DNA from 3 places in the Microbacterium sp. NPDC077391 genome. Region 2 is predicted to be linked to each of the others. Evidence: predicted binding sites of a transcription regulator. Region 2 holds the regulator's gene; each other region holds the start of a gene.
What was found. Region 2 encodes HrcA, which represses chaperone genes, less so after heat shock. Its sites were predicted from a motif close to TTNGCACTCGNNNNNNNCGAGTGCNAA; they were not measured.
Positions count from the first base shown of each region.

Region 1: groES (co-chaperone GroES) is a predicted target of HrcA. The motif match lies at 6,139-6,165, and genes of this name have one in related genera.
Region 3: groL (chaperonin GroEL) is a predicted target of HrcA. The motif match lies at 1,330-1,356, and genes of this name have one in related genera.

Region 1 is NZ_JBFBMI010000001.1:551,029-561,308, forward strand. Features, by position in the region: gene AB0O65_RS02480 (hypothetical protein) at 1-922, shown strand, start outside; gene tsaB (tRNA (adenosine(37)-N6)-threonylcarbamoyltransferase complex dimerization subunit type 1 TsaB) at 1,100-1,687, shown strand; gene rimI (ribosomal protein S18-alanine N-acetyltransferase) at 1,684-2,193, shown strand; gene tsaD (tRNA (adenosine(37)-N6)-threonylcarbamoyltransferase complex transferase subunit TsaD) at 2,190-3,257, shown strand; gene AB0O65_RS02500 (hypothetical protein) at 3,254-3,694, shown strand; gene AB0O65_RS02505 (hypothetical protein) at 3,698-4,822, shown strand; gene AB0O65_RS02510 (class I SAM-dependent methyltransferase) at 4,823-6,004, opposite strand; gene groES (co-chaperone GroES) at 6,250-6,546, shown strand; gene rarD (EamA family transporter RarD) at 6,654-7,565, shown strand; gene AB0O65_RS02525 (ABC transporter substrate-binding protein) at 7,685-8,950, shown strand; gene AB0O65_RS02530 (ABC transporter ATP-binding protein) at 9,039-9,779, opposite strand; gene AB0O65_RS02535 (ABC transporter ATP-binding protein) at 9,779-10,280, opposite strand, start outside.
Region 2 is NZ_JBFBMI010000002.1:149,798-160,077, reverse strand. Features, by position in the region: gene AB0O65_RS06065 (PhoH family protein) at 1-498, opposite strand, end outside; gene AB0O65_RS06060 (HIT domain-containing protein) at 584-931, opposite strand; gene AB0O65_RS06055 (16S rRNA (uracil(1498)-N(3))-methyltransferase) at 946-1,674, opposite strand; gene dnaJ (molecular chaperone DnaJ) at 1,707-2,816, opposite strand; gene hrcA (heat-inducible transcriptional repressor HrcA) at 2,860-3,894, opposite strand; gene hemW (radical SAM family heme chaperone HemW) at 3,987-5,213, opposite strand; gene AB0O65_RS06035 (DUF1990 family protein) at 5,247-5,897, opposite strand; gene lepA (translation elongation factor 4) at 5,958-7,808, opposite strand; gene AB0O65_RS06025 (ABC transporter permease) at 8,071-9,054, shown strand; gene AB0O65_RS06020 (ABC transporter permease) at 9,056-9,988, shown strand; gene AB0O65_RS06015 (ABC transporter ATP-binding protein) at 9,985-10,280, shown strand, end outside.
Region 3 is NZ_JBFBMI010000004.1:271,343-281,622, reverse strand. Features, by position in the region: gene groL (chaperonin GroEL) at 1-1,292, opposite strand, end outside; gene AB0O65_RS12325 (LytR C-terminal domain-containing protein) at 1,419-1,994, opposite strand; gene AB0O65_RS12320 (DUF3263 domain-containing protein) at 2,071-2,328, opposite strand; gene AB0O65_RS12315 (DUF2332 domain-containing protein) at 2,338-3,330, opposite strand; gene msrB (peptide-methionine (R)-S-oxide reductase MsrB) at 3,413-3,817, shown strand; gene AB0O65_RS12305 (nitroreductase family protein) at 3,814-4,452, shown strand; gene AB0O65_RS12300 (DMT family transporter) at 4,454-5,398, opposite strand; gene AB0O65_RS12295 (SOS response-associated peptidase family protein) at 5,474-6,127, shown strand; tRNA gene AB0O65_RS12290 (tRNA-Thr) at 6,173-6,248, opposite strand; gene AB0O65_RS12285 (thioredoxin domain-containing protein) at 6,303-7,262, opposite strand; gene ugpC (sn-glycerol-3-phosphate ABC transporter ATP-binding protein UgpC) at 7,475-8,578, shown strand; gene AB0O65_RS12275 (DUF4032 domain-containing protein) at 8,646-9,950, shown strand; gene AB0O65_RS12270 (NAD(P)H-binding protein) at 9,953-10,280, opposite strand, start outside.

The sequences.
Region 1 (10,280 bases), on a different contig from region 2:
GATCTGGCTGGGTGTGCGACTCTTCGCCGGCCGTCGGGCGGCGTGGCCGGCCGCGGTGATGTTCGTCGCCCTCGTTCCGATCATGCTCGCGCTGACCGTCGACAGCGACGTGTTCCCCATCTTCTTCCGGGTCTGCTTCGCCGGCGCCGGGGTGTTCGCGGGCCTGATCGCCTTCGATCTGGTGCGGCTGAAGGGCGTGCCGCGTGACATCCTCTTGCCGCTCATGCTCTCCTCGGGCGGCTTCGTGCTCGTCGCCGCGCTGAACCTGGTCTGGACGATCTCGTTCCCGCAGACGTCCGGTGAGGAGCAGATCGCCGTCCTTCGCGACATGAACGTGATCGGCACGATGGTGACGAGCATCACGGCCACGCTGACCATCGTTCTGCTCGTGCGCATGCAGCCGACCGGCCAGGCGGCCCGCTCGGACGCTCCGGATGCGGCGATACGCGAACGCGTCGATCGTGTGCGCGCCCATCAGGAGCCCGCGTGGTCGCTGCTCGATGTGCGACTCGACGACGTGCGCGATCTGCGTGAATCCTCGGGGGCGTCTGACTTCGCGCGGCTTCTGACGAGGTTCCGATCGCGGGTCGTCGCGGCCCTGCCGCCGACGGCTGATATCGCGATCGTCGATGACAGTCGTCTGCTCGTGCTGATACCGGGGAGTGACGAGGCGGTGACCCACCATCTGCGCACCCTGCTCGAGCGCGTCTCGGCGATGGATCGCCGGGAGAGCACGAGTGCGATCAGGATCTCGGCCAGCGTCGGCTGGGCGACCATGCTGGATGCGCGATTCGCCTACGACAAGCTCCTCGAGCTCGCCGCACAGCGCGCCGAGAGTGCCGGCGAGCTCGGCGGCGACCGGTGGGGACGCCCTCGTCGCGACGCCGTCACGATCGCCGACGGCGAGACCTCCGACCGGTGACGACATGCGCGCCGTCGCACGGCGCGCCGCTGGTCCCGAATGGCCGCATCGCCGCGTGCGAGGCGGCCATTCGGGACCAGCGAGCAGAACGGCGGATGCCAGAGGTCTGGGCTCGCGGTGCAGAACGGGCAGCGGTCGCATCGCGGCCGCGACGGACGACCCGGCTACTCTGAGAGGGTGATCCTCGCCGTCGACACCTCGCTCGGAACGACCGTCGCCGTCGTCGACGCCGACGGCCGCACGCTCGCCGAGGCGAGCACCCCCGATCCGCTCGGCCACGCCGAGGTGATCGGCGATCTGCTCGCCCAGGTGGTGCGTCCGGGCATCACGCATGTCGTGGCAGGCATGGGCCCAGGGCCCTTCACCGGCCTGCGCATCGGGATCGCCGCCGCGCGCGCTTTCGCGCTCGGTCGCGGGGTGCCGCTCATCCCGATCCCCAGTCACCTCGCGATCGCTCTCGACGCGAGTGCGGACGGACCGTTCGCGGTGGTCACCGACGCCCGCCGCCGCGAGATCGCGGTGAGCGTGTTCGACGGGGTGGATGCCGACGGCATCCCGGCACTCGTCCGACCGACCCGTCTCGAGAAGCGCGGCGTCGAGCTCGACGAGCCGGTGCACGAGACCACCGAGCTCTCCGCCGCGGCACTCGCCCGGGTCGGCGCCAGGGCGATCGCGGCCGGCCGTGTGCTGGCCGACGCCGAACCGCTCTATCTGCGCTCGCCCGACGTCGTGCAGCCGGGCGCTCCGAAGCGGGTGAGCTCGTGACCCTGCGGACCGCGACCCTCGACGACCTCGCCGCGATCATGGACCTCGAGCGGCGCGGATTCCCCGCCGACGCGTGGAGCGAGCAGACGATGGGCGCCGAGATCTCGAGCCTGCACAACCTCTACCTCGTCGACGTCGAGGGCGAGCACGTGGTCGGGTACGGTGGCGTGCGCGCGCTGCGGGGCTCGTCGGACGCCGACATCCAGACGATCGCGCTCGATCCGTCGGTGCGCGGCCGGGGGAGGGGGCGGGCGCTGCTGAGGGCGCTGATCGCGACCGCGCTCGATCGCGGGGCGCGCGAGCTGTTCCTCGACGTGCGTGACGACAACACCGTCGCGCGGGCGCTGTACGCCTCGGAGGGCTTCGTCGAGCTGGGACGGCGACCCGGGTACTACCAGCCGGATGACGTGGACGCGGTGGTGATGCGCCTGGACCTGCGGTCGTGGGCGGATGCCGCAGATCCGGATGCCGCAGATCCGGATGCCGCAGAGGAGGCGAGCGCATGACCGGACCCCTGGTGCTCGGGATCGAGACGAGCTGCGACGAGACCGGCATCGGCATCGTGCGCGGCCGGCAGCTGCTGTCGAACACGATCGCCTCGAGCATGGACGAGCACGCCCGCTACGGCGGCGTCGTGCCCGAGGTCGCCGCACGCGCGCACCTCGAGGCGCTGCAGCCGTCGATCGAGCGCGCACTGACCGAGGCCGGAGTCACGCTCGATGACCTCGACGCGGTCGCGGTGACCAGCGGACCCGGCCTCGCCGGAGCGCTCATGGTGGGCGTCGGCGCGGCGAAGGGCCTCGCGGTCTCGCTCGGAAAGCCGCTGTACGCGGTGAACCATCTCGTCGGGCACATCGCCGCCGACATCCTCACCTCCGACGATCGCGCCACCGCGCCGCTCGAGTACCCCACGATCGCCCTGCTCGTCTCGGGTGGGCACACCTCGCTGCTGCACGTGCGCGACCTGACGACCGACGTCGAGCTGCTCGGCGAGACCGTCGACGACGCCGCGGGCGAGGCCTTCGACAAGGTCGCCCGGCTGCTCGGCCTGCCGTATCCGGGCGGGCCGCAGATCGACATCGCGGCCGCCGACGGCGACCCCAGGGCGATCCGCTTCCCGCGCGGGCTGTCGAAGGCATCCGACATGGCGAAACACCGGTACGACTTCTCGTTCTCGGGTCTGAAGACCGCCGTCGCGCGCTGGGTCGAGCGGGCTGAGGCGGCCGGAGAACAGGTGCCGGTGGCGGACGTCGCCGCGAGCTTCCGCGAGGCGGTGATCGACGTGGTCGTCACCAAGGCGCTCGCCGCGTGCGAAGACCGCGGTGTGCCACGTCTGCTGCTGGGCGGCGGCGTGATCGCCAACCGACGGCTGCGTGAGGTCGCCCTCGAACGGGCGGCGGCAGCCGGGGTCGCCGTGCGCATCCCGCCGCTGTCGCTGTGCACCGACAACGGAGCCATGATCGCGGGCCTCGCCGCCGAGCTCATCGCGAACGGCCGCGGGCCGTCGACGCTCGGCTTCGGCGCCGATTCCACGCTGCCGGTGACCGAGATCCAGGTGAGTCCGGCATGAGCGACCCGCGCATCGAGCAGCCCACTCCCGAGGTCGAGCGGCCAGGCGGCGGTGCCGCGGTGCCCGGTGCGTCGAAGCGGTACGCCAAGCTGCCGACCGCGCCGGTGCCGGTCGAGCGCACCGCGGCCGCGCATCCGGATGCCGACGAGCCGTCGCCCCTGGAATGGGAGCCGTCGACCGGGGCGACTCCCGTCGACGACGCCCGTCTCGCCCCGTGGGCGCTGGTCGCGGCGATCGTCGCCCTCGCGACGTCGATGTTCGTGGGCTGGGGGATTCCCGTCGCGATCATCGCGGTGATCTCCGCGATCATGTCGCTGCGCCGTCCGGTCGAGAACCGGTCGGTGGCGATGTGGGCGCTGGTGCTGGGATCGTGCGCCACCCTGTTCAGCGCGGGGTGGCTGGTGTGGGCGGCCATGCAGCTCGAGAAACTGGGGTGATGGATGCTGAACCAGGCGGAGAGCTCACGACGACGTGAGCTGCAGCGCCGGGCGTTCGCCGCGGGCGGCGGGGTGACCGAGGCGGAGCTTGCCGAGCTGCGGGATCTGGATGCCCGTGCCGCCGCCGGGGCCGAGACCATGCCGGTCGCTGGGTCGGCGGGGCATGATCCCGTGTCGGCGACGGAGCCGGCGGGTCTGGCGGGGGCGACTGAGCAGGCTGGGCCGCCGGCATCGATGGCAGCTTTCGGCGAGTCCGTGCAGCGTGCGCCGGACGAGCCGGACGAGCAGCCGGCCGACCCGACCGGACCGGACGCGGCGCCGACGCGTCGACGTCCGAGTGTCGCGGCGCTCGTCCTCTCGACGCTGATCGCCCTCCTGCTCGGGTTCGGCGGCGCCTGGATGCTGCTGAGCCGCGACGGCACGCCGGCCATGACGGCCGAGCAGGCGAAGGCCATGGCCGAGATCGAGGAGACCGCGCGCTTCGATCCGGGGTCGATGACGTACCTCGGTGAGCGGTACGGCGCCGCGGTGTGGCGCGCATCCGCCCGGGACGGCGAGGAGACCTGCCTCGCCATCCACGTCGTCGACCGCAGCGATCACCAGTGCATGCCGCCGCCGGACGAGGACACGCCCTACGCGCAGCCCGTGGGTGTCTCGCTGAACCGGTCGGACGGCGATGCGCAGTGGTCGTACTGGGCGTCGCTCGTGACCGACATCGCCGGGCGCGAGGCGCTGATCGTGCAGCGGTACGACATGGCGGCGGGTTTCGACTGGGAGGTGCAGTACACCCCCGACGAGCGGCGCTACATCAGCATGCTCGAAGCCGAGGGCGTGGTTCCGAGCTCCCTGCAGATCATCGGCTACGACGGTGACGTGCCGGTCTTCATCTCGCAGGACGAGCGCACCTGCGTCTACGCCGTCGATACGGCGACAGATGCCGTCGTGCAGTCCTGCGATCCATCCGACGGCGTCTACTTCCTGCAGGTTCAGAACGCGACGTACGAGGTGCGTGAGTCCAGCAGCCGCGGTCCGACGCTGACGGTCATCCGGATCCCCGATTCGATCGTCTGCGACGTCGACTCGGGATACTGCGGCACCGTCGACGGCGCGGGTGCGTCGGAGGGCTGATCAGACCCGGTCGGCGAGGATCGCCACTCGGCCGGACGTCGTCCGGGTGAGGATCAGCGTCGCCGCCGCCGATCCCTTCAGGCTCAGCTTCTTCCGGAATGCCGCGGGGTCGATGTCCATGCCGCGCTTCTTGATCTCCAGTCGCCCGATGCCGTGGGCGCGCAGCGCCTGATTGATCGTCTTCACATGGGCGGCCATGGTCTCGCGCACGCGGAACGACTGCACGAACGGGGAGGTGAGCGCCGCGTCGCCGGTGAGGTACGCGATCTGCTCATCCACCATCCCCGCCTCCAGCCTCCGGGCCACCTCGCCGATCAACCGGGCGCGGATCACCGCGCCGTCGGGCTCGTGCAGGTAGGCGCCGAGCGGGCGCACCGGCTCGTCGTCGGCGTCGGCCGCGGCCGTGATCTCGTGCGTCTCGCCCGCCTGCATCACCAGGGCAGAGCGCCGGATGCCCGCACGCGCGAGCTCGCCGCTCCACAGCACCAGCTCGACCACGCTCCCGTCCGCGCTCACCCATTGCGCTTCGACGTCGTCGGGGATGAGATCTCGATCGAGGCCGGGGCCGAGCTTGATCCCGGCGGGATGCTCGCGCGCGACCTCGAAGCACCAGTCCAGCGACGGCGACCAGTCGGCGGCGGAGGTGCGCGTCGTCTCGCTGTGCCCGGCCGTCCGCCGAGCGGGGTCGAGCCAGACGGCGCCCTCCTCCGGGAGGCTGGTCTCGGCCGTCCCCTGACGCACGCTCGCGTCGGGGAACGGTGCCAGGTTGTACGCGGCGATCGCCGAGGTCACCTCATCGGCATCCACCGCCTCGACAGCGAGACCGGCGCCCGCGAAGGCGAGGCTGTCGCCGCCGATGCCGCAGCCGAGGTCGGCGACGCGGGTGATCCCGGCGCGCCGCAGCCGGATCGCGTGCATCGTCGCGACACTCAGGCGCGTGGCCTGCTCGAGCCCGGCCCGGGTGAACAGCATCCGGTCGGCGAACTCGCCGAACTTCGGCCGCGCCTTCACCCGCAGGCGGGCCTGGCCGACCACGGCCGAGACCAGGTCGGGGGAGTGGCCGGCGGCGCGCAGCCGCGATACGGACCGTGCGACGTCGGCCGACGACTCGACGCTCCCGGTCTCGTCGAGCAGCGCGAGACCCTCACGCGTGAGCAACGCCGTCAGCTCAGACATCTCCACCCGCCCAGCCTACGGCGGGGCGCGCGGAGCCGCGTGCCGTGAGCCCGCTCGTCGGCTGGGCCCGTATGGCCGCCTCGTGGGGTGGGTCGCGGCCATTTGGGCCCACCGCGTAAGAGATGGAGCATGCCGAACGGCTGGCACTCGCATTGCGTGAGTGCCAGCCGTCGGCATAGACTGGAGTTAGCACCCTCACCACGAGAGTGCTAATGATCTTGTGAACACAGTCACGAAAGAAGAGGTACACCGTGTCGGTTTCCATCAAGCCGCTCGAGGACCGCATCGTCATCCAGCAGGTCGAGGCAGAGCAGACCACCGCAAGCGGTCTGGTCATCCCCGACACCGCCAAGGAGAAGCCCCAGGAGGGCCAGGTCGTGGCAGTGGGCCCCGGCCGCATCGACGACAACGGCAACCGCGTTCCGCTCGACGTCGCCGTGGGTGACCGCGTGCTCTACAGCAAGTACGGCGGCACCGAGGTGAAGTTCGGCGCCGATGAGTACCTCGTGCTCTCGGCTCGCGACGTGCTCGCCGTCGTCGTCCGCTGACGCGGTTCGACACCAGCTCCCAGAGGGCCCGGATGCCATGGCATCCGGGCCCTCTGTCGTCGCGCCCCGCCCCGGGACGGGGCGACTCCCGCCGCTAGGCTGTGTCGGTGAGTACGAGCCGCAGCGGGATCCTCTACACGATCGGGGCGTACCTGCTCTGGGGTGCTCTGCCGCTGTACTTCCTGGCACTCGTGCCGACCGGCCCGTGGGAGGTCGTCGCCTGGCGGGTGCTGCTGTCGTTCGTCTTCTGCGGCATCCTGCTCACCGTCACGCGCGGATGGCCGGCGCTCATCGCCATCGTCCGTCAGCCGCGGCTGCTGGGATGGACGGCCCTGGCCGGAGTGCTCATCTACGTCAACTGGCAGACGTTCCTCATCGGCACGCTCACCGGGCACGTCATCGAGACCAGCCTCGGCTATTTCATCAACCCGATCTTCACCGTGCTGCTGGGCGTGTTCGTGCTGCGCGAGCGCATCCGCCGGCTGCAGTGGATCGCGATCGCGGTGGCGGCGCTCGCGGTGGTGGTCATCGTCGTCGCGTACGGCGCCTTCCCCTGGATCGCCCTGACGCTCACCGCCTCGTTCGGCATCTACGGGCTGGTGAAGAAGCAGATCGGCGCGGCGGTGGATGCCATCAGCGGCCTCACCCTGGAATCGTTCTGGCTGATCCCGATCGCCGTGGTGACGCTCATCGTCGTCGCCCAGACCGACGGCATCACGCTCGGTCAGGTCTCGCCCCTGCACACCCTGCTCGTCGCGGGCGCCGGGGTCGCCACGGCCGTGCCGCTGCTGCTGTTCGCCGCCGGGACCCGACGCATCGACCTGAGCCTGGTCGGGATGCTGCAGTTCATCACCCCGGTCATGCAGTTCGTGGTGGGGTGGGCGCTGCTGGGGGAGCCCATGCCGCTGGAGCGCTGGATCGGCTTCATCATCGTGTGGATCGCGATCCTCGTGTTCGTCGCCGACCTGCTCATCCACAACGGTCGCTCGCGCGCAGCGGCATCCGTCGACCCGGTCTGAGCGGCCGGCGCCGCGCCCGGCGCGATCGTTAGGCGACCGAGACAGAACGCGCGCGCGCGAACCAATAGGGTGAGAGCACCCGATGTGGATATCCACGTTCAGTTACGCAAGGGAGCAACATGAACGCAATGAAGGGCTCGCGTCCGGCGAGGATCTTCGCGGCGGCTGCGATGGTCAGCGCCTCCGCACTCATCATCGCGGGCTGCAGCAGCACGCCCGCAGACGACCCCAGTGACGAGCCGGCAGGCGACAAGCCCGCAGCGGCGGATCTCACCCTCAAGCTCGGCTCGCTGCTGCCGGTCTCCGGCCAGCTCGCGTTCCTCGGCGCTCCCATGGAGGCCGGTGTCGCGCTCGCCGTCTCGCAGATCAACGACGTCGACGCCGGCGTGCAGGTCGAGCTCACGAACGCCGACGAGGGCGACCTCGACAACAAGGCGTACGAGACCTCCATCACCAAGCTGCAGAGCGCCGGGATCACCGCCATGATCGGTGCGGCATCGTCGTCGGTCTCGAAGCTCATCCTCGACAGCAACGTCGGAGCGGGCATCGTCACCGTATCGCCGTCGAACACGTCGGCGGACTTCACGGGTCTGAGCCCGATGTACTTCCGCACGGCGCCGAGCGACAACCTGCAGGGCGAGGTGCTCGGCAACCAGATCGCCGAGGACGGCAACACCACCCTCGGCATCATCTACCAGAACGACCCGTACGGCACGGGCCTGGCAGAGGCGATCAAGGCCACGTTCGAGTCCGCCGGCGGCAAGGTCGTCGCCGAGGCCTCGTACAACCAGGGCGACGGCCAGTACAACGCCCAGGTGCAGACGGTCTCGGCCGCCAAGCCCGACGCCGTGGCCATCGTGTCGTACGAGCAGTTCAAGACGATCGCCCCGCTGCTCGGCAACGCCGGCATCGACACCGGCAAGCTGTACATGGTCGACGGAAACCTCTCGAACTACGGCAAGGACAACCTGCCGATCAAGCTCGAGGGCTCCAAGGGCACCCGCGCCGGCGCCGAGCTTCCCGACGACTTCCTCGAGCAGCTGAACGCGGTCTGGACCGAGGCCGGCAACGACGAGATCAACGACGTCACCTACTCGGCCGAGGCGTACGACGCGACGATCCTCGTCGCGCTGGCAGCGCTCGAGGCACGCTCGGTCGAAGGCAAGGACATCGCCTCGAAGATGCGCGAGGTCTCCGGCGGCGAGGGCGACGGCGAGAAGTGCACCACCTTCGAGGAGTGCGCGCAGATCATCAACGACGGCGGCACCGCCGACTACGAGGGCCTGTCCGGCTCGGTCACGTTCGATGAGAACAACGACCCGAAGGGCGCGGCCATCGGCGTGTACGAGTACGGCGCCGACAACAACAACACCCGCATCAAGTAAGCAGCGCGAGAAAGCCCCGGATGCCGATCGGCATCCGGGGCTTTCTTCATGCCCGGCCGCAGAGCGCGGGTGACAGCGGAATCAGGTGTCAGGCGGCGTCCTGGCCGAGCGTCCCCAGGTACAGGCCGATCACCTTCGGATCGTTCAGCAGGTCGCGGCCGGTTCCCTCGTAGGCATCCCGGCCCTGGTCGAGCACGTACCCGCGGTCGCAGATCTGCAGGCAGCGGCGTGCGTTCTGCTCGACCATGATGGTCGTCACGCCCGCCTTGTTGATGTCGGAGACGCGAATGAACGCGTCATCCTGGCGCACGGGCGAGAGGCCGGCCGAGGGCTCGTCGAGCAGCAGCACAGACGGGTCCATCATCAGGGCACGCGACATCGCGACCATCTGGCGCTCGCCGCCCGACAGCGAGCCGGCGCGCTGGTTCAGGCGCGTGCCGAGCTCGGCGAAGATCCCGGTGACGAACTCGAGACGCTCGGCGTAGATCTTCGGGTTCTGGTACAGACCCATCTGCAGGTTCTCGGCGATGGTCAGCGAGGGGAACACGTTGTTGGTCTGCGGCACGAACGCCACGCCCTTCGACACGAGCTTGTCGGCCGTCAGGCCCACGATGCTCGACCCGTTCAGCGTGATCTCGCCGTCGCGCACCTGCACCATGCCGAAGATCGCCTTCAGCAGCGTCGACTTGCCCGCGCCGTTCGGTCCGATGATCCCGATGAGCTCGCCCTTGCGGGCGACCAGATTCGCACCGTTGAGGATGTTCACACCCGGGAGGTAGCCCGCGTGCACGTTCGTGAGTTCGACAACGACCTCGTCGGAGGCATCCATCACTTCTTCTCCTCTTCGGCATCCGCCTCGAGCTCGGCTTCGGCCTCGGCCTCGATCTTCTCGCGCAGCCGCGTCGCGGCGGCTCCCGAGCCGGCGTCGTCCGGGATGACGATCCGGCCGGTGACCGCACCGAGATCCACATCCTGATGCGCGCCCAGGTACGCGTCGACCACGGCCGGGTCCTCCATGACCGTCTCGGGCGGGCCCTCGGCGACCACGCGGCCCTCGGCCATCACCACGACCCAGTCGGCGATGTGGCGCACCATGTGCATGTCGTGCTCGACGAAGAGCACCGTCATGCCGCGGTCCTTGAGACCGAGGATGTGCTCGAGCAGCGACTGGGTCAGGGCGGGGTTCACCCCGGCCATCGGCTCATCCAGCATCACGAGCTGCGGGTCGCTCATCAGCGCCCTGGCCATCTCGAGCAGCTTGCGCTGCCCGCCCGAGAGCGCGGCCGCGAAGTCCTTCTCCTTGGCATCCAGCTTGAAGAGCGTCAGCAGC
Region 2 (10,280 bases):
CAGCGAGCCCGGCAGGAACCCGAGCCTCTCCCCCGCCTCCACAGCCGGCCTGGTGAGGATGATGCGCTGCACCTCCTTGCGCTGCAGCGCCTGCACGGCCTTCGCCATCGCCAGATAGGTCTTGCCCGTGCCGGCCGGACCGATGCCGAACACGATGGTGTTCTGCTCGATCGCGTCGACGTACTTCTTCTGACCGAGGGTCTTCGGGCGGATCACCCTGCCGCGGGTCGACAGGATCGCCTCACCGAGCACCTCGCTGGGTCGGGGCCCGTCGTCGCGACGAAGGATGCGCGCGGAGTGCTCGACGTCGCTGGGCGCGAGGTCGTGGCCGGAGCGGGTCATCTCGATCAGCTCGTCGACGAGCCGCTTCGCCGCCGCGACGTCGGCGCTCGATCCGCCCAGCGTGATCTCGTTGCCGCGCACCATCACCTGCACGCTCGGATGCTGCTTCTCGAGCATCCGCAGCAGGCGGTCCTGCGGGCCGAGCAGCTGCACCATGGCGACGCCGTCGGCGAAGATGCGCTCGACGCGCTCGGGCTGCGCGGGGAATCGCGGGGGGCCGCTCTCGGCGGGTGCGCTGTCGTCAGAAGCCAACGAGCTTGCCCTCCTCGATGTTCCCGAGCACGTGCGCGTGCACGTGGAACACCGACTGCGCGGCGCTGGCGCCGTTGTTGAAGATCAGGCGGTACTCGCCGTTGGCGTGCTCGGTGGCGATCTGCTTGGCGACGGCGACCATGTCGGCCATCAGGCCGGGGTCGCCGGCGGCGAGCTCGGTGACGTCGCGGTACTGCTCGGTCTTGGGGATCACGAGTGCGTGCAGCGGAGCCTGCGGATCGATGTCGCGGATCGCGAACACGCGGTCGTTCTCGGCGAGGATGTCGCCGGGGATCTCCCCGTTCAGGATGCGGGTGAAGATCGAGGGTTCGCTCATGCCTGCAAGTCTATTCACCAGCGGCCCAGGTTGGCCGAGAGCACCGCGATCGCGGCGGGGCCGGCGGTCGAGGTGCGCAGCACCGTGTCGCCCAGGCGGACGCGTTCGGCGCCCGCCGCCTCGAGACGCTCCAGCTCGTCGGGGGCGATGCCGCCTTCGGGGCCGACCACCAGCACGAGATCGCGCCCGTCGGGACGGATGCCGGTGAGCGGCGTCTCGGTCCACGGATCGAGCACGAGCAGTCGCGCGTGCGCCGCTCGCTCGGCGAGCTGGGCGGTGGACTGCACCGCCGAGACATCGGGAACCCAGGCCCGGTGCGACTGCTTGGCCGCCTCGCGCACGATCGCCGCCCAGCGCTCGCGGCCCTTCGCCGCCTTCGGTCCCTCCCAGCGCGACACGCTGCGCGCGGCCTGCCACGGGATCACCTCGTCGACCCCGAGCTCGCACGCGGCCTGCACGGCCAGCTCGTCGCGGTCTCCCTTCGCGAGAGCCTGCGCGAGCACGATGCGCGTCTCGGGGCCGTCGTGCACGCGGCGCTCGGTGATCCGCACGCTCACCTGCGATGCGGTGACGTCCTCCGCCGCGCCCTCGAGCCACACACCGCGGCCGTCGCCGATCGTCACGGTCTCGCCGACGCGCACACGACGCACCAGCGACGCGTGCTTCGCCTCGGCGCCGGTGAACCGGACGAGTTCTCCGATCGCGGCGTCGGTGCAGTCGGGTACGACGAAGTGCAGGGCCATGGGGCTCCGATCGGCTGTGGTGCGGGAGTCGGTCAGTGGCTGCGGAAGCGGTCGCGCAGCTTCGAGAACAGCCCCTGCTGGAACTGGGCGAGTCTGGGGGCCGGGGCCTTCGCCTTCTTCGCGAAGTCCTCGATGAGCTTGCGCTGCGCGCCGTCGAGCTTGGTCGGCGTGATCACCTGCACGCCGACGCGCAGGTCACCGCGCTGCGATCCGCGCAACGGGGTGATGCCCCGCCCGCCGATGGTGAGCACGTCGCCGGACTGCACGCCGGAGCGCAGCTCGAGGTCGACCGAGCCGTCGAGGCCCTCGATCGTCGTGGTGGTGCCCAGGATGGCATCCGTCATCGACACCTCGAGAGTCGCCAGCAGGTCGTCGCCGTCCCGGCTGAAGACCGGATGCGGTGCGACGGCCACCTCGACGTACAGGTCGCCGTGCGGGCCGCCCGCGCGGCCGACCTCGCCCGAGCCGGGCAGCTGCAGGCGCAGGCCGGTCTCGACGCCCGCCGGGATGTCGAGGGCGACCGTGCGACGCGAGCGCACCCGGCCCTGCCCGGCGCACGATCCGCACGGGTTCGGGATGACGGTGCCGTAGCCCTCGCAGGAGCCGCACGGCTGGGTGGTGACGACGTTGCCGAGCAGGCTGCGCACCTGGCGCTGCACGTGGCCGCTGCCGCCGCAGACATCGCAGGTGACCGGAGACGTCCCTGGCTGGCAGCAGCTGCCCTGGCAGGTCTCGCAGAGCACCGCGGTGTCGACCTCGATGTCCCTGTGCACGCCGAAGACGACGTCACCGAGCTCGAGGTCGATGCGCACCAGGGCATCCTGGCCCCGCTCCCGACGCGACCGCGGACGCGCAGATCGGGCGCCGCCCGCCGCGCCGAAGAACGTCTCGAAGATGTCGCCGAAGCCGCCGAACCCTCCGCCGAAGCCGCCGTTCTGGTCGCCACCCATGTCGTAGCGACGCCGGGAGTCCTCGTCGCTGAGCACGTCGTAGGCGTGCGTGACGAGCTTGAACCGCTCCGCCGCGTCCTCCCCCGGGTTCACATCGGGGTGCAGCTGCCTGGCGAGCTTGCGGTAGGCCTTCTTGATCTCGTCCTGGGAGGCGTCCTTCGACACCCCGAGGACCTCGTAGTGATCCGCCACGGTCACCTTTCTTCGTGTGCGTTCGTGTGTGCGGCCGCCCACATCAGCGGGCCGCCTCGTCTTCGTCGAGCATGCGCGACAGGTAGCGGGCCACGGCCCGTGCTGCGGCGAGGTTGCTCGGGTAGTCCATGCGGGTCGGCCCCATCACGCCGACGCGGGCCGTGCCCCCGGGGGCGGCGTAGTTGCTCGCGACGATCGATGCCTCACCGAGCCCGAACGGGGCGTTCTCGGTGCCGATGCTGGTGGCGAGACCGTGCTCGTCGGTCACCATCTCGCTCATCAGCCGCAGCAGGGTCACCTGCTCCTCGATCGCCTCGAGCAGGGGGTGGATGCTGCCGCGGAAGTCCTGTTCGCGTCGCGCGAGCGTGGCCGCCCCCGCCATCACCAGCCGCTCCTGCCGGAACTCGGCCAGCTCCTCGGCGATCACCCCGGCCAGTGCCGACAGGGCCGGCTGCAGCCGGGAACCGGTCTGCAGCTCGACGGCGGATGCGATCCGCTCGGCGGCCTCGCCGACGGCACGGCCGGTGATGAGCGCGGCGAGCTGGGCGCGCAGCACAGCCAGGTCGGTGTCGTCGATGTCCATGGGCAGCGGGCAGATGCGCTGCGACACGCCGCCGGCGTCGGTGACCAGCACGACCAGCACGCGATTCGGTGCCAGCGCGACGAGCTCGACGTGGGTGATGCTCGCCCGCGCGAACGACGGGTACTGGGCGAGCGCGACCTGACCGGTGAGCTGGGTCAGCACGCGCACCGTGCGTGCCATGAGGTCGTCCAGGTCGCTCGGCGCGGCGAGGAAGGATTCGATGGCCGTGCGCTGCGGCGCCGAGAGGGGTCGCAGCTGAGCGAGGTGGTTGACGAAGACCCGGTAGCCCTTGTCGGTCGGCACCCGCCCCGACGAGGTGTGCGGCGCGGTGATGAGCTCCTCGTCCTCGAGCTGGGCCATGTCGTTGCGGATGGTCGCGGCGGACACGCCGAATGCGTGCCGCTCGACGATCGACCTGCTCCCGACGGGCTCGTGGGTCGCGACATAGTCCTGCACGATCGCACGGAGGACCTCAAGGCCTCGTTGTGTGACCATCATCCCTCCCGCTGGCACTCGAACGTTCCGAGTGCCAATCCTACCCGTTCGCGCCCGGCACCCGTCCGCGCGCCCTGTTCCGGCCTCGCCCGCTAGTCGGTGAGCGCGCGCACGACGGCATCCGCCAGCAGCCGACCCCGCAGGGTGAGGCGCACGCGACGCTGGCGCAGAGCCGCTGCCGCATCGACGAGTCCGTCGGAGATCAGCTCCGCGACCCGGTCGCGACGCCCTTCGGGGATGTCGTCGATCGGCAGGCCCTCCGCAAGACGACTCTGCAGCAGCACGCGCTCCAGCGTGCGCGCCTCGAGGTCCGGCCGCTCGCGGCCGGCCGCCGGAGACTCGCCGAGCGCGAGCCGCTGCGCGTACGCGGCCGGGTGCTTCACGTTCCACCAGCGCAGGCCCGCGACATGGCTGTGCGCCCCTGGCCCGAAGCCCCACCAGTCCGCGCCCCGCCAGTAGGCCATGTTGTGCCGCGAGCGGTGGTCGTCGCCGTCGGCGCGGGCCCAGTTGCTCACCTCGTACCACTCGAAGCCCGCGGCGCCCAGCCGCTGATCCGCGCTCTCGTACATGTCGGCCTGCAGGTCGTCGTCGGGCGCCGGCACCTCACCCCGCCGGATCTGCCTGGCGAGCTTGGTGCCGTCCTCGATGATCAGCGCGTACGCCGAGATGTGATCGGGCTCGAGGGCGAGAGCCGCGTCGAGCGAGCGCTCCCAGTCGGCCAGCGACTCCCCCGGAGCGCCGTAGATGAGGTCGACGCTCACGTCGAGGCCCGCATCGCGTGCGGCGTCGACGGCCGTGCGGACGTTCTCGGGCCGGTGGGTGCGGTCCAGCGCCGCCAGCACGTGAGGCACCGCGGACTGCATCCCGATGGACAGCCGAGTGACCCCCGCATCCACCAGCGTCCGCACCACCTCGGGGGTCACGGTGTCGGGGTTGGCCTCGACGCTCACCTCCGCGCCGTCGCGGATGCCGAACGCCGCCGTCGCCGCGGTGAGCATCCGCGCGAGGTCGCCGGCGGGGAGCAGGGTGGGCGTGCCGCCGCCGAAGAAGACGGTGTCGAGCGGGCGGATGCCGTCGGCTTCGGCGAGCACCTTCCCCGCGAGCGCGATCTCGCGGATCAGCGTGTCGGCGTACTCGTCCTGCTTCGCTCCGCGCAGCTCGGTCGCGGTGTAGGTGTTGAAATCGCAGTAGCCGCAGCGCACGCGGCAGAACGGCACGTGCAGGTACGCCGAGAACGGCGTGGAGCGGTCGAGGGCGAGATCATCGGGGAGACGGCCGTCGGCCGGTGCCGGATCCCCGATCGGGAGGGGCCCGGCCATCAGAGTGCGAGTGTCATCGGAGTGCGAGCGCCATCAGATCGGGGTCGCGTACAGGGGTGAGATGGCACGCAGGTAGAGGGAGAACAGCTCGCGCCGTCGACGACGCACCATTCCGGGCAGCCGGTACAGCAGCGCCACGGGAGCGTCGAACGCCCGCACGGTGAACCACACCTCGTCGGTGTCCTCACGCCACTCGATGTCGAACGACTCCTCGCCGCTGACCACGGAGCCGCCGACGGTGCCGAGGACGAACCCGACGCGGCGGCGCTCCTCGGTCACCGAGATCACGCGCAGCTCGGCGTCCGCTCTCATGCCCTTGACCCTGCCGTGCAGCTTGAGCGTCATGCCGGGCGCGACGAACGGCATCCCGTCGGCGGCGAAGCGCTGCTCGACCTGGGTGCGGTTCGGGGCGATGGGCGCGCCCTCGGCGTCGAAGCTGACGCCGGTGTAGGCGGAGCCTGCGGCCGGGCGCACGTCGCGCAGCTCGAGTCCGGCGGCGCGCTGCGCGGTCCACGACAGCAGCGACTCTCCTGCGGTGCGGAAACGCTCTTCGCCGCTGCCGAGACGCCAGGATGCCTCCGCGGGAATGCTGCGCTCCGGCGGGTACTGCATCAGGTCGGGCGCGTGGGTCGCGCCCACCGCGGCATAGTCAACCGTGCCTTCTCGGAAAGTCCCCCGACGCATGATCTCCAGCCTAAGCGACCTGTCTGAACAGTCTCCGAACGACACCGCGTCCCGAGCGACCTACTTCTTGTCCTTGCCCTCGACGTCACCCGACAGCGCGGCTATGAACGCCTCCTGGGGCACTTCGACGCGACCGACCATCTTCATGCGCTTCTTGCCCTCCTTCTGCTTCTCGAGCAGCTTGCGCTTGCGGCTGATGTCACCGCCGTAGCACTTGGCCAGCACGTCCTTGCGGAGGGCGCGGATGGTCTCGCGGGCGATGATGCGCGCGCCGATGGCGGCCTGGATGGGCACCTCGAAGTTCTGCCGCGGGATGAGCTTGCGCAGGCGCTCGGCCATCATCGTGCCGTAGGCGTACGCCTTCTCGCGGTGCACGATCGCGCTGAACGCGTCGACCTTGTCGCCCTGGAGCAGCACGTCGACCTTGACCAGGTCGCCCTCCTGCTGGCCGTCCGGCTCGTAGTCCAGGCTCGCGTAGCCCTGCGTCTTCGACTTCAGCTGGTCGAAGAAGTCGAACACGATCTCACCGAGCGGCATGCGATAGCGCAGCTCGACGCGCTCCTCGGAGAAGTACTCCATGCCCAGCAGCGCACCGCGGCGCGACTGGCAGAGCTCCATGACCGTGCCGACATAGTCCTTCGGCAGCAGGATCGCGGTCTTCACCATCGGCTCCGAGACGGAGGCGACGCGGCCGTCGGGGTACTCGCTCGGGTTGGTCACGATCACCGTCTCGCCGGTGTCGGTGAGGACCTCGTAGATCACGCTGGGCGCGGTGGTGATCAGGTCGAGCCCGAATTCGCGCGAGAGCCGTTCGGTGATGATCTCGAGGTGCAGCAGCCCGAGGAATCCGCAGCGGAAGCCGAAGCCGAGTGCGACGGACGTCTCGGGCTCGTACTGCAGCGACGCGTCGGACAGCTTGAGCTTGTCCAGTGCCTCGCGCAGGTCGGCGTAGTCGCTGCCGTCGATCGGGTAGATGCCCGAGAACACCATCGGCTTCGGGTCGGTGTAGCCGGCGAGGGCCTCGGTGGCGGCGCCCCTGGCGGTGGTGACGGTGTCACCGACCTTCGACTGGCGCACATCCTTCACACCCGTGATCAGGTATCCCACCTCGCCGACGCCGAGCCCGTTCGACGGGATCGGCTCGGGGCTGGACACCCCGATCTCGAGAAGATCGTGCATCGCCCTGGTCGACATCATCTGGATGCGCTCGCGCGGGTTCAGCTTGCCGTCGACCATGCGCACGTAGGTGACCACGCCGCGGTACGAGTCGTACACCGAGTCGAAGATCATGGCCCGCGCCGGAGCATCCGGATCGCCGACCGGCGCCGGGATGTCCTGCACGATCCGGTCGAGCAGCTCCTCGACCCCGACACCCGTCTTGCCCGAGACGCGGAGCACGTCGTCGGGGCTGCCGCCGATCAGATCGGCGAGCTCCTTCGCGAACTTCTCGGGGTCGGCGGCCGGGAGATCGATCTTGTTCAGCACCGGGATGATGTGCAGGTCGTTCTCGAGTGCCAGGTACAGGTTGGCGAGGGTCTGCGCCTCGATGCCCTGCGCTGCATCGACGAGCAGGATCGCGCCCTCGCAGGCGGCGAGGGATCGGGACACCTCGTAGGTGAAGTCCACGTGGCCCGGGGTGTCGATCATGTTGAGCGCGAAGGTCTCGCCGTCGGCCGACCACGGCATCCGCACGGCCTGGCTCTTGATCGTGATGCCGCGCTCGCGCTCGATGTCCATCCGGTCGAGGTACTGGGCGCGCATGTCACGATCCGCCACCGAGCCGGTGACCTGCAGCATCCGATCGGCCAGGGTCGACTTGCCGTGGTCGATGTGGGCGATGATGCAGAAGTTGCGGATCTGCGTGGCGGGCGTCGCGGCAGGCGACAGCGGGGTGTGAGCGCGGGGTGACATGTGGTCCTTGAGGCGTCCGAGAGGGTTCAGGCAAGTCTACGTTCAGCCCGGCTCAATCCCCCATTCGGGTGAGCCGGTGATAGTCTCGCGAAGTTGTCCGAGGCGACCTGGTGACACTGGGTCTCATCGGCTATACGACTCCGTCACAGCCTCCCTGCGGGTGTCGGCGTAGGCTGGAGGCGGAATGACCCAGAAAGTCATCCCGACTCAGCGTCGCGTCGGAGATCCCGGGCACGGCTGTAGAAGAGAAAGACCCTTCACCTTGATCAAGTATCTCGTGCGCCGGACACTCGGCTGGCTGCTCATGATCGTGGTCGCGACGAATGTCACCTACTTCCTTGCCTGGTCATTCCTCGATCCGCGAAGCAACTACGTCGGCCGCAAGCCCCCCTTGAGCCCTGAGCAGATCGAAGGTCTGCTCGGGCCGCGAAACCTCAGCGAGAGCACGCCGCTGCTCGAGAGGTGGTGGACCTGGCTCACCGGCATCCTGCTCCGGTGGGACTGGGGCCTGAGCCCCACCGGCGGCTCGGTGAACAACGAGATCGGCTACCGCATGTGGGTCAGCGCCGAGCTGGTGCTCGGGGCGACCATCATCATGACCGTCCTCGGCATCTGGATCGGCGTGTACACGGCATCCCACCAGTACAAGCTGGGTGACCGCATCTGGCAGGCCGTGTCGATCATCACGATGAACATCAACATCATCGTCGCGGCACTCGCCGTCGTCATCCTGGCCATCAACTTCAACAACTGGATCGGCACCCGCGTCTTCTACGTCACCGGCTCCTCGAGCCAGGGGGTGACCGGGTTCTTCCCGGTGCTCGTCGATGCGCTGCAGCATCTGATCCTGCCGACCATCGCGCTCGTCGTGACCGGATACGCCGGAACGCACTTCCTGCAGCGCTCCCTGCTGCTCGACAACATCAGTGCCGACTACGTGCGCACCGCTCGCGCGAAGGGCCTGACCAAGTCCCAGGCGATCCGGCGGCACGCGCTGCGCACGTCGCTGATCCCCGTCGCCACGCAGGTGGCGTTCTCGATCCCGGCGATCTTCACCGGCGCCATCCTGACCGAGACGATCTTCGCCTGGCAGGGCATGGGCCGCTACTTCCTGACCACGATCAACGGCAACGACGTGCACGGCGTGGTCGCCGTCGCCGCCTTCGGCGCCGTCCTGACCGCGATCGGCGCCGTGCTCGCCGACATCGCCGTCGTGGTCCTCGACCCGCGAGTGAGGGTGAGCTGACATGACCAACCAGATGATCGACTCCCAGATCCAGCCGCCCGTCGGGCCCGACACGACCGCCGAGCGGGTGCCGGCCAAGCAGATGTCGAAGTGGACGCTCTACACGCGCCGGTTCATGCGCAACAAGCCGGCCGTGTTCGGCATCGTCGTCTTCGTCCTGCTCGCGCTGGCATCCGTCGTCGTCCCGCCGCTGTCCGGCTGGGATGTCAACGAGATGGACTTCCTCAACCTCTCCACCGGCCCCTCGTCCGACCACTTCTTCGGCACGAACGCCTCGGGCAACGACACGTTCACGCAGACCTTCGTCGGCCTGCAGCGATCGCTGATGATCGCCCTCGTCGTCTCCATCGGTGTGACGGTGATCTCCGCGATCGTCGGCACCGCGGCGGCCTACTTCGGCGGATTCGTCGAGCGGACGACCCTCATCGTCATCCACTTCTTCATGGTGGTGCCCACCTTCCTCATCCTCGCCCTGGTCTCGAACAACGCCGGCGGTGACTGGCGGGTGATCTCGCTGGCGCTGATCTTCATCGGCTGGTTCTTCCCCGCTCGCGTGATCTGGACGATGGCACTGTCGCTGCGCGAGCGCGAGTACGTGCACGCCGCGCGCTACATGGGCGTGCCCGGAATGCGCGTGGTGCTGCGTCACCTGCTGCCGAACGTCGGCTCGCTGCTCGTGATCAACTTCACCCTGGGGGTGGTCGCCGCGGTGATGACGGAGACCGGTCTGTCGTTCATCGGCTTCGGCGTGAAGATCCCCGACGTGTCGCTCGGCTCGCTGATCGGCGAGGGAGCGGCCAGCGTCACCAGCGCGCCGTGGCTGTTCTACTTCCCCGCGCTGGCCCTCACCCTGCTGACCGTGTCGATGGCGCTCGTCGCCGACGGTCTGCGGGATGCCCTCGATCCCACCTCTGCGGCAGGAGGCCGTGCATGAGCAACGTACTCTCCGTCCGTGACCTCAGGGTCAGCTTCGCGTCCGAAGCCGGCCGCGTCGACGCCGTGCGCGGCGTCTCCTTCGATCTCGAGGCGGGCAAGACGCTCGGCATCGTCGGCGAGTCCGGCTCGGGCAAGTCGGTCACCTCGCTGGCCATCATGGGGCTGCTCGACGAGAACGCCCGCGTGACCGGATCGATCCAGTTCGAGGGCGAGGAGCTGCTGGGCAAGACCGACAAGCAGATGTCGGTCATCCGCGGCAACGGCATGGCGATGGTCTTCCAGGATCCCCT
Region 3 (10,280 bases), on a different contig from region 2:
CCCTCGAGGTCGAGGGTGTCGAGCACCTTGGCCGACTGCAGCAGCGCGACGCCACCACCGGCGACGATGCCCTCCTCGACGGCTGCCTTCGCGTTACGGACGGCGTCCTCGATGCGGTGCTTGCGCTCCTTGAGCTCGACCTCGGTCGCGGCGCCCGCCTTGATGACGGCGACGCCACCGGCCAGCTTCGCGAGGCGCTCCTGCAGCTTCTCACGGTCGTAGTCGCTGTCGGTGTTCTCGATCTCGCGACGGATCTGGGTGACGCGGCCCTCGATGGCGGACTGCTCGCCCGCACCCTCGACGATCGTGGTCTCGTCCTTGGTGACGATGACCTTGCGTGCACGGCCGAGCAGGTCGAGCGTGGTGTTCTCGAGCTTGAGGCCGACCTCTTCGGTGATGACCTGGCCGCCGGTCAGGATCGCGATGTCCTGCAGCTGGGCCTTGCGACGGTCACCGAAGCCGGGCGCCTTGACGGCCACCGACTTGAAGATGCCGCGGATCTTGTTGAGCACGAGCGTCGCGAGAGCCTCGCCCTCGACGTCCTCGGCGATGATGACGAGCTCCTTGCCGTCCTGGATCACCTTGTCGACGACCGGCAGCAGGTCCTTGATGTTGCCGATCTTCTGGTTGGCGATGAGGATGTACGGGTCCTCGAAGACAGCCTCCTGGCGCTCCGGGTCCGTCACGAAGTAGGGGTTCAGGTAGCCCTTGTCGAAGCGCATGCCCTCGGTGAGCTCGAGCTCGGTGCCGAAGGTCTGCGACTCCTCGACGGTGACGACGCCCTCCTTGCCGACCTTGTCGATGGCCTCGGCGATGAGCTCGCCGATGGCGGGGTCAGCGGCCGAGATCGACGCGGTGGCGGCGATCTGCTCCTTGGACTCGATCTCCTTGGCGCTCTTCAGCAGGTCCTCGGTGATGGCGGCGACGGCCTTCTCGATGCCGCGCTTGAGCGAGATGGGGTCGGCGCCGGCTGCGACGTTGCGCAGACCCTCGCGGACCAGGGCCTGAGCGAGGACGGTCGCGGTGGTGGTTCCGTCACCGGCGACGTCGTCGGTCTTCTTGGCGACCTCCTTGACAAGCTCCGCACCGATCTTCTCGTACGGGTCGTCGAGCTCGATCTCCTTGGCGATCGACACGCCGTCGTTCGTGATCGTGGGAGCGCCCCACTTCTTCTCGAGCACGACGTTGCGACCACGCGGGCCGAGGGTCACCTTGACGGCGTCGGCCAGGGTGTTCAGGCCGCGCTCGAGGCCACGACGGGCCTCCTCATCGAAAGCGATGATCTTTGCCATGAGTCTTTCGTCCCTCCCGGACGTAGGCGATGGGGTATTAGCACTCCAACTGTTCGAGTGCTAACACCAGTCTGGCACTCGACCCATGAGAGTGCAAGCTGCGCGTCCGGACGGACGGACCGCGCGTCAGGGCGCGGGCGTCTCCGCGGCGGGGTCGGACGTCGCCTCATCCACGCCGATCACGACCGTGAGCTGCGGTCGCTCGGAGTCGTTCATCGCGGCGTAGAAATCGCTCTGCTGCACATCGACTCCGCCCAGCACGTCGGCGAGTCCGAGGGCGGCCCCCTCGTCGGCATCCTCGACGTAGAACACGGTCGTCTTCGAGAACTCCTGCGACGCGCCGTCGCTACCGAACACGTCGTCGGTCGACCATCCCTCGGCGAGCAGCTTCTCGCGCACCTCCGCGACCCGACCCTTCTCCGACGTGGCGTTGAGGATCAGCACGCGATACGACGTGTCGACCTGGGCGACGACACCGGGCTGGGTCGCCACCGGGGCCGCCTCGTCTCCGCCGAACAGCGAGATGCGATCCATCATCACCAGCGACACGAAGATCCCGCAGACGATGAGCACGAGCGCGACGGCGGCCGACCACAGCAGCACGACGAGACCGTTCATCCCCGGCTGCTCGGCGCGGTGCGCGCCGACGCGTCCGGTGGCGCGCGGAACGTCGTCGAATCGATCGCGGGAGAGCTTCTGCACCCCTCGATGCTAGCGGGCGGTCGCCGAGAGTCCACACGGAGCGGAGCGCGCCGCAGGGGCCTGCAGGACGGCGTCGTCAGCCGACGAAACCTCGCATGCGCGCGGTGCGCTGCACCGCCCGCGAGTCACGCAGCCGGCGCAGTCGGCGCACGAGCAGCGGGTCGAACTCCAGCGCCGCCTCCGTCTCGATCAGCCGACCGAGGAGCTGGTAGTAGCGCGCCGGACTCATGCCCAGCTGCGCGCGGATGATCTCCTGCTTCATGCCGCCGTGGCGCGGCCAGGCCGCTTCCAGCGTCAGAATCGCGCGATCGCGATCGGATAGTCCACCGAGCATGCGCTCAGGCTACGCGGCATCCGGTCCGATCCGCGGATGCCACTCCCACCAGCGCCCGAGCGGGTCGGCGTCAGCGACCACGCGTGCGTCGAGAGCGACCGCGAAGCCACGGAACGCGGCGGGATCGATCGCCGGCCGCCAGGCGTCGTGCAGCGCGGGGGGATCGATCGTGACCCAGTGCGCGTCCAGCGCGCGGATGCGCTCGATCAGCTCCAGACGGCGCGGTCGGGGCAGGTAGACGAGCACGCCGGGTGTGGTGATGACCAGCTTCGCTCCCGCAGGAGCTTGGGCGACCACCGCCTCGAGCTGCTCGACCGCGTCGCCGGCGCGCAGCATCGGCGGGTCGGCCGCGACGATCGCCATGGCCGCGGCGATCCGCTCGCTGCGCTCGTGCTCCCCCGGCCAGATGAGCGACTCGAGCCAGGTGCGATCGGCGGGCGAGCGCACGTCGATCGGGTCGAGGTCGATGCCCGCACGCCAGGTCACCTCCGGCACACGCAGCTCGGGCAGCCCGCCCGACACGGCGCTGCGCAGGCGCACGGCCGACGGCCCGTCCGACGGGTCGAGGAGACGTCGGGCGCGGCCGTCCGCGCCGTCGATCCGGAACGAGTACCGGTCGGGATACAGGCACAGGCCCGCCGCGGCGCCCAGCTCGAGCAGCGCGATCGGCCCTTCGATCAGGCTCAGCGCCGGCAGCAGCGCGGCCAGCCGGAGCGGCTCGTTGATCTGCACGCCGCGACGCGCGCATTCCGTCACCAGTTCGTCGGCGTGCGCGAGCACGAAGTCGCGCCATGGCCGGTAGCCGCCCACGGGCGCACCGAGCAGTCGCGACACGGCGAACACCAGCGGAGGCTGCCGCTGCTGCGGCGTCAGCCGCTCGAGCACGCCCTGCACGGCGGCATCCGTCGCGACCCCCGTTGCCCACTCGACGTACACGTCGCTGCGTCCTGGCGCCTCCGCGCGGGCGAACCGGTCGTAGCGCTCGGCGACAGCATCCGTCATTCCGCCATTGTCCCAGCGTTCAGCCCGCGCCGGTCGAGCACCCCACGGCCCGCGCGGGTCGCAGAAGCGAGAGAATGGATGCATGGGTTACAGCGTGAACAAGACGGATGCAGAGTGGCGCGCCGAGCTCGGCGACGATCAGTACGCGGTGCTGCGCACAGCGGCGACGGAACGCCCCTGGACGGGAGAGCTGCTCGATGAGGAGCGCGCCGGGCTCTACACCTGCGGCGCGTGCGATGCGGAGCTGTTCCGCAGCGGCACGAAGTTCGACTCGGGCTGCGGGTGGCCGAGCTTCTACGAGTCGGTGCGCCCCGAGGCCGTGGAGCTCATCGAGGACACCTCGCTCGGCATGGTGCGCACCGAGGTGCGCTGCGCGGCGTGCGGGTCGCACCTCGGCCACGTCTTCCCCGACGGGTTCGGAACCCCCACCGGCGACCGCTACTGCATGAACTCCGTGGCGCTGTCGTTCACCCCCGACCCCTCGTGAGCGCGCTCGACGCCGTCCGGCGCCGAGCGTCGTGGTCGCGCGTGACCGATGATGCCCCGACCCGCGAGCAGCTGCTGCCGCTGGTCGAAGCGGCAGGGCGCGTGGCGGACCACTCGTCGCTGCGCCCCTGGCGGCTGATCGAGCTGCGCGGCGATGACCGCCTGACGCTGGGCGCCGCACTGGCGAAGGCCGACGGAGACGACAAGCCCTCCACGAAGCCGATGCGCGCCCCGCTGCTGCTCGCCGTCGTCGCCTCGTACCGCAAAAGCGACAAGGTGCCGCGCTGGGAGCAGGAGGCGGTGGCCTCGGGCGTCGCGCACACCCTCAGCCTTCTGCTGGACGAGGCGGGGTGGGGCGTCATCTGGCGCACCGGCGGTCTGACCCGCACGAAGGCCGTCGCCGAGGCGCACGGCCTGAAGAAGAACGAAGAGCTGCTGGGCTGGCTCTACGTCGGCGGCAAGCCCGACGGCAAGCAGCCCGGTCGTCGTAAGCCGGTGGACGCCGACGCCCTGCTCGGGGCCATGCCGGCGGCATCGACGAAGGACGACGCCCCGGCGAAGGGCGATGCCCTGAAGAAGGCCAGCGCTCCGAAGAAGAAGAAGAAGGACAGGGCGTCGAAGCGCGGGTCGCGCTGACTCAGCGCCGCCGTGGCACGGCGGCGACCACCGATGCCGCCGCGACCACGATCATCGCGGCGAGCTGCCACGTCGCCGGGCCGCGGTCGACCGGCCAGACGACATCGATCACCACCGACGTCACCAGCTGTCCGAGCACGCTGCCGAGCCCGAGCAGCAGCACGCCGGTGTACGGCACCAGCCAGGCGCCGAGCAGGATGTAGGCGAAGCCGAGCAGGCCGCCCAGGTACAGCCACGGCTCGGCCGGGAGCGCGCCGGGCATCCCCCTGGTCGAGACGCTGACCGCGGCACCCGCCAGCAGCACCACGGTGCCGGCGACGAAGCTCATCAGCGTGGCCGCGAGGGGCGACGCGACCCGGCGGGCGAGGCGACCGTTCGCCGCAGCCTGCCACGCGATGCCCGCACCCGCCGCGAACGGGAGCAGCAGCAGCCACAGCGGCGCGGTCGCGAGCACGTCTCCGCCCAGCGAGATGCCGACGGCGGCGAGCGCGAGCGCACCGCCGATCACGCGCCCCGGCGTGACGGCGACGATCCCCGAGGGGCCGACGCCGATGCGGTCCAGCAGCAGGCCGTGCAGCGTCTGGCCCGCCACCACGCCGACGGTGAACAGCGACACTCCCAGCACACCGGCGACGAGTCCCTGCGTGGTGACGGTCAGAGCACCGCACGTGCCGCCGAGAAGCATCCAGAACGGGATGGTGCGGGAGCGGATGCCCGTCAGCAGCCGCCCGAGGCCCGCTCGCCCGGATGGCAGCGCGAGTACCACCACGACGAGGAGACCGAGCCCCACCGCGAAGGAGATGAGACCGGCGACGATGCCGTCGTCGATGCGCACGCCGAGGACGCCGTTGATCCGGGCCTGGATGGCGGTCATCGAGCCGATCGCGACAGCGCCGCCGAGGGCGATCCAGGCGGGCAGCGGGCGAGGGGACGTCACTCGCTTCAGACTACCGGGCCGGGCTCAGCTCGTCGCTCGCGCGGGGGTCTGCACCGCGTCGCCGCTCGCCGATACTCTGTGGGCATGTGCGCGAGCTACGGACTGGATCCCCGTTTCACCGACGCCGAGGGGCTGGCCGACGCCGACGAGGCCGTGCTCGACGGACTGCGCTCGTGGGCGCAGCACAACGCGGGCGAGACTCTGCGACCGACGGGGAGGAACCTGCGGAACCTGAATCCCGTGGTCACCGCGACCGACGGCGCGGCCGCCCTCGAAGCCGCCTGGTGGGGATTCCTCGTCGATGGACAGCCGGCGAGGTTCCCGTCGATCAACACCCGCTCCGAGCGCCTGCAGGACCGACCAGGTGCGCTGCGTACGCGCGGCCTCGTCCCGGCGACAGGCTGGTACGAGATGCAGAAGCCCGAGCGGATCTGGCACGAGTTCGGTCTGGGCCGGGGAGTGCTGTTCTCGATGGCCGCGGTCACCCAGCGCGGCCGCACCCCTGACGGCGACGGGGTGACCTGCTACTCGATCGTGATGCGTCCCGCTCCCCCGCACCTGGCGGACATCCACGACCGGATGCCGGTGCTGATCCCCACGGCGTTCGCCGACGACTGGCTGCATGGCGACCCCACCCGCGATCTCATCGACGAGGCGCTGCTCGCGGCCGCCGGTCTCGACGAGCGGGTCGCCGCCGTGCCGCGCGGCGACGACAGGGGCGCGCAGACCCTCTTCTGATGCGGACGAGGCACGCGCCCCTCGCGGGTGCACGTGCCTCGTGTGTGGAGCCGACTACGGGACTCGAACCCGTAACCCCCGTATTACAAGTACGGTGCGCTACCAATTGCGCCAAGTCGGCGAGCCGCCATCCAGCATAGCGACGGCAGGCGGGTCGCCCGCGCTGTCGAGCAGATCAGGAGGCGGGCGTCGTGGTCGGGGTGGGGGTCGGGGTCGGCTTCGTGGCGCCGAAGTACTCGTCGCTCGCGATGGTGAGCACGAACTGCGAGAACTCGGCGGGGTCGTTCAGAGCCCCGACATAGGACTTGCCGCCGACGAGGATCAGCGCCTCGTTGTTCAGCTTCATGTCGTCGGTGCCCGGCAGCGGGCCCTCGAGAGCCCGATCGGTGGCGGCCTTCGCCCACGACACGAAATCCTGCTTCTCGATGCACGAGCGCACCTTCTTGGCATCCGACACACCGACCGCGACAGCCAGGTCAGCCAGATCGGCGTCGCTGCGACCGTCGCTGTCAGGCTCCGGCTGACCGGTGAGCAGCTCGTGGTTGTAGTCGTAGAAGCTGTTCGGCGCGTAGCTGGCGACGCACGCGGCCGCGGCGGCCGCACGCAGCGAGTACTTCGTCCCGTTGGAGCTGGCGGTGAGCAGGGCGACCGGGTGGTAGGTCACGGTGACGGCCCCCTCCGAGATCCAGCCGGCGAGCTGACGCGCGTTCGCACGCTCGAACTCCGCAGCTCCCGCCGAGAGATAGTCGACGTAGATGTGGATCTCGGTGGGCTTGGCTCCCGCGGTGGCGGACGGATCCGGTGCCGGGGTCGCGCTCTCACCCGTCTCCGCCGCGCTCTCCGTCGGCGCCGGTGTCGCTCCCGGTGCGGACGGCGCCGCAGAGACCTCGGTCACCGTGACGCCGTCGTCGGACATCCCGCTGGGGCTGAGCTGCGGCTTCGAGATCGACGAGCTGACGGCGTAGGCCACGGCGGCGCCGATCGAGCCGACCGCGAGGATCGCGACGAGACCGATGATGAGCCGCCGCATCAGTCGTGCCCGAGACTGCTGGGCGTGCACCAACTGTGCCTTCTCCCGCACCGCTTCGCGCGAATGGCGAGCGACGGGGACGTTCGGCGTTTCGTCGCTCGACATCGTTCCTCTTGAAGATCGGGTGGGAAGGGTGATCCCGCGGCCGCGGAGACTGCGGCGCCGGGTTCGATGCTAACCAGGCAGCCTGAGAAATACCCAGACGCGCTCGGTCGTGCCATACTGATCCCGACCCGATGGCGGGTCACGGCGGGCAGCGTCCGCCGCTTCCATCACAACGGATCGTCCGGCACGTACCTGCCGGTGAAGGAGAAACCATGGCCACCGTTACGTTCGACGACGCCACCCGCCTGTACCCCGGCGGCACTCGCCCCGCGGTCGACAAGCTGAACATCGAGATCGCCGACGGCGAGTTCCTCGTCCTCGTCGGCCCGTCCGGCTGCGGAAAGTCGACATCGCTGCGCATGCTCGCCGGCCTCGAAGAGGTCAACGGCGGCCGCATCCTGATCGGCGACCGCGACGTCACCGACGTGCCGCCGAAGGACCGCGACATCGCGATGGTCTTCCAGAACTACGCGCTGTACCCGCACATGACCGTGGCCGAGAACATGGGCTTCGCGCTGAAGATCGCCGGCATCGGCAAGGAGGAGCGCGCGAGCCGCGTGCTCGAGGCCGCCAAGCTCCTCGACCTCGAGGAGTACCTGAACCGCAAGCCGAAGGCCCTCTCGGGTGGTCAGCGTCAGCGCGTCGCCATGGGCCGCGCGATCGTGCGCCAACCGCAGGTGTTCCTCATGGACGAGCCGCTGTCGAACCTCGACGCCAAGCTGCGCGTGCAGACGCGCACCCAGATCGCGTCGCTGCAGCGCCGGCTCGGCGTCACCACGGTCTACGTCACGCACGACCAGACCGAGGCCCTGACGATGGGCGACCGCATCGCGGTGCTCAAGGACGGCATCCTGCAGCAGGTCGGCACCCCGCGCGACCTGTACGAGCGGCCGAACAACGTCTTCGTGGCCGGCTTCATCGGCTCGCCGGCGATGAATCTGTTCTCGGCTGACCTCGCCGAGGGCGGCGTGCGCTTCGGCACCGAGATCGTGCCGCTCGACCGCGACACCGTCGGGCGCGCCACCGGCAGCCAGGTCACCGTGGGTGTGCGCCCGGAGGACATCACCGTCGGTCCCGCCGACGGGAAGGGCCTCTCGGTCGTCGTCGACCTCGTCGAGGAGCTCGGCGCCGACGGCTACCTGTACGGCCACACCGAGATCAACGGCAAGCGCACCGACATCGTCGCCCGCGTGGACGGCCGCAGCCACCCCAACGCCGGCGAGACGGTCACGCTGGCGGCCAACGCCGGCCACGTGCACGCGTTCGACATCGAGTCGGGCGAGCGCCTCAACGACAAGCCGGTCGTCTCGGCCTGACGAATCAGCACACGCGGCGCGGGCAGACCTGTCGGTCTCCCGCGCCGCGGTGTTTTCCGGAGGAAACATGCAGGAGTCGCTGCGCATCACCGCCAGCTCGATCGATCCGGGGCTGCTGAGCCTGCCGTGGTCGACCCCGCTCGGCAAGTGGCCGTCCGAGCACATCGTGTCGCTGCCGAAGGGGCTCTCACGCCACCTCGTGCGCTTCGCGGATCTGTCGGGACGCGTCGTCGCGGTCAAGGAGACCACGGCGGAGATGGCGCAGCGCGAGTACGACATGCTCGGCAACCTCGGCCGCCTCGATGTGCCCTGTGTCAGCCGGGTCGCGGTGATCGCCGGACGCACGGATGATGACGGCAGGGCGCTGCCCGCCGCGCTCGTCACCTCGCATCTGCGCTTCTCGATGCCCTATCGCGCGCTGTTCACCCAGGTGCTGCGTCCGGACACCGCCACCCGCCTGGTCGACGCGCTCGCCCTGCTGCTCGTGCGGCTGCACAACGTGGGGTTCTACTGGGGAGACGTCTCCCTGTCGAACACCCTGTTCCGGCGCGACGCCGGCGCGTTCGCCGCATATCTGGTGGATGCCGAGACAGGTGAACTGCACGAGGAGGGACTGACCGACGGTCAGCGCGCATACGACCTCGACCTCGCGCGCACGAACATCGCCGGAGAGATCATGGACCTCGCCGCCGGCGGCCGTCTGGAGCGCGGTGTGGATGCTCTCGAGATCGCCGACGGCATTGTCTCGTCGTATCGGTCGCTGTGGGCGGCGCTCACCGACGAGGAGACGTTCTCGACCGGGGAGACCTGGCGCATCACCGAGCGCGTCGAGAAGCTCAATGCACTCGGCTTCGACATCGACGAGATGTCGATGGAGACCACCGCCGACGGCACGACCGTGCGCATCCAGCCGAAGGTCGTCGACGCCGGGCACCATCAGCGACGGCTGATCCGCCTCACCGGTCTCGACGTGGAGGAGAACCAGGCCCGTCGGCTGCTCAACGACCTCGACGAGTTCCGGGTGCGCTCGACCAAGGCATGGACCGAAGAGGAGATGTACGCGCACGAATGGCTGACCCGCGTGTTCGAGCCGGTCGTGCGCGCCATCCCCTACGACCTGCGCGCCAAGCTCGAGCCCGCCGAGGTGTATCACCAGGTGCTCGAGCACCGCTGGTACCTGTCGCAGGCGCAGTCGCGGTCGGTGCCGCTCGCCGAGGTGCTCACGAGCTACATCAACGACGTGCTGCGGCACCGTCGCGACGAAGCGACCATCATGGGACCGCCCACCGAATCGTTGAGCGTTCCGGTCGAAACCGGTTCGGTCGAGGTGTCAGACGACACCGCCGCGATCGACTGGCGCGACCTCGTCTAGCGCTAGTAGCCGACCGCGAAGCGGTCGTTGCGATGCTTGGGCTGCTCGATCTCGTCGACGACGGCGATCGCGAAGTCCGCGCCCGAGATGGTGGAGTTCCCGTCGGCATCCCGAACCAGCACGTCGCCGCCGTCCCGGTAGCGGCCGGTGCGCTCGCCTTCTACCCAGGGACCGAACACCTCGGCGGGATGGATGAAGAACCACTCCAGGTCATCGGTCTGCTGCAGCAGCTCGAGCGAGTCGATGCCCACCTGCGCCTCGTGCTTGTACTCCTCGGGGAAGCCCTGGTCGAACAGGCGCGGTCCGCCCGGGGCGACCAGGCTGCCGCCT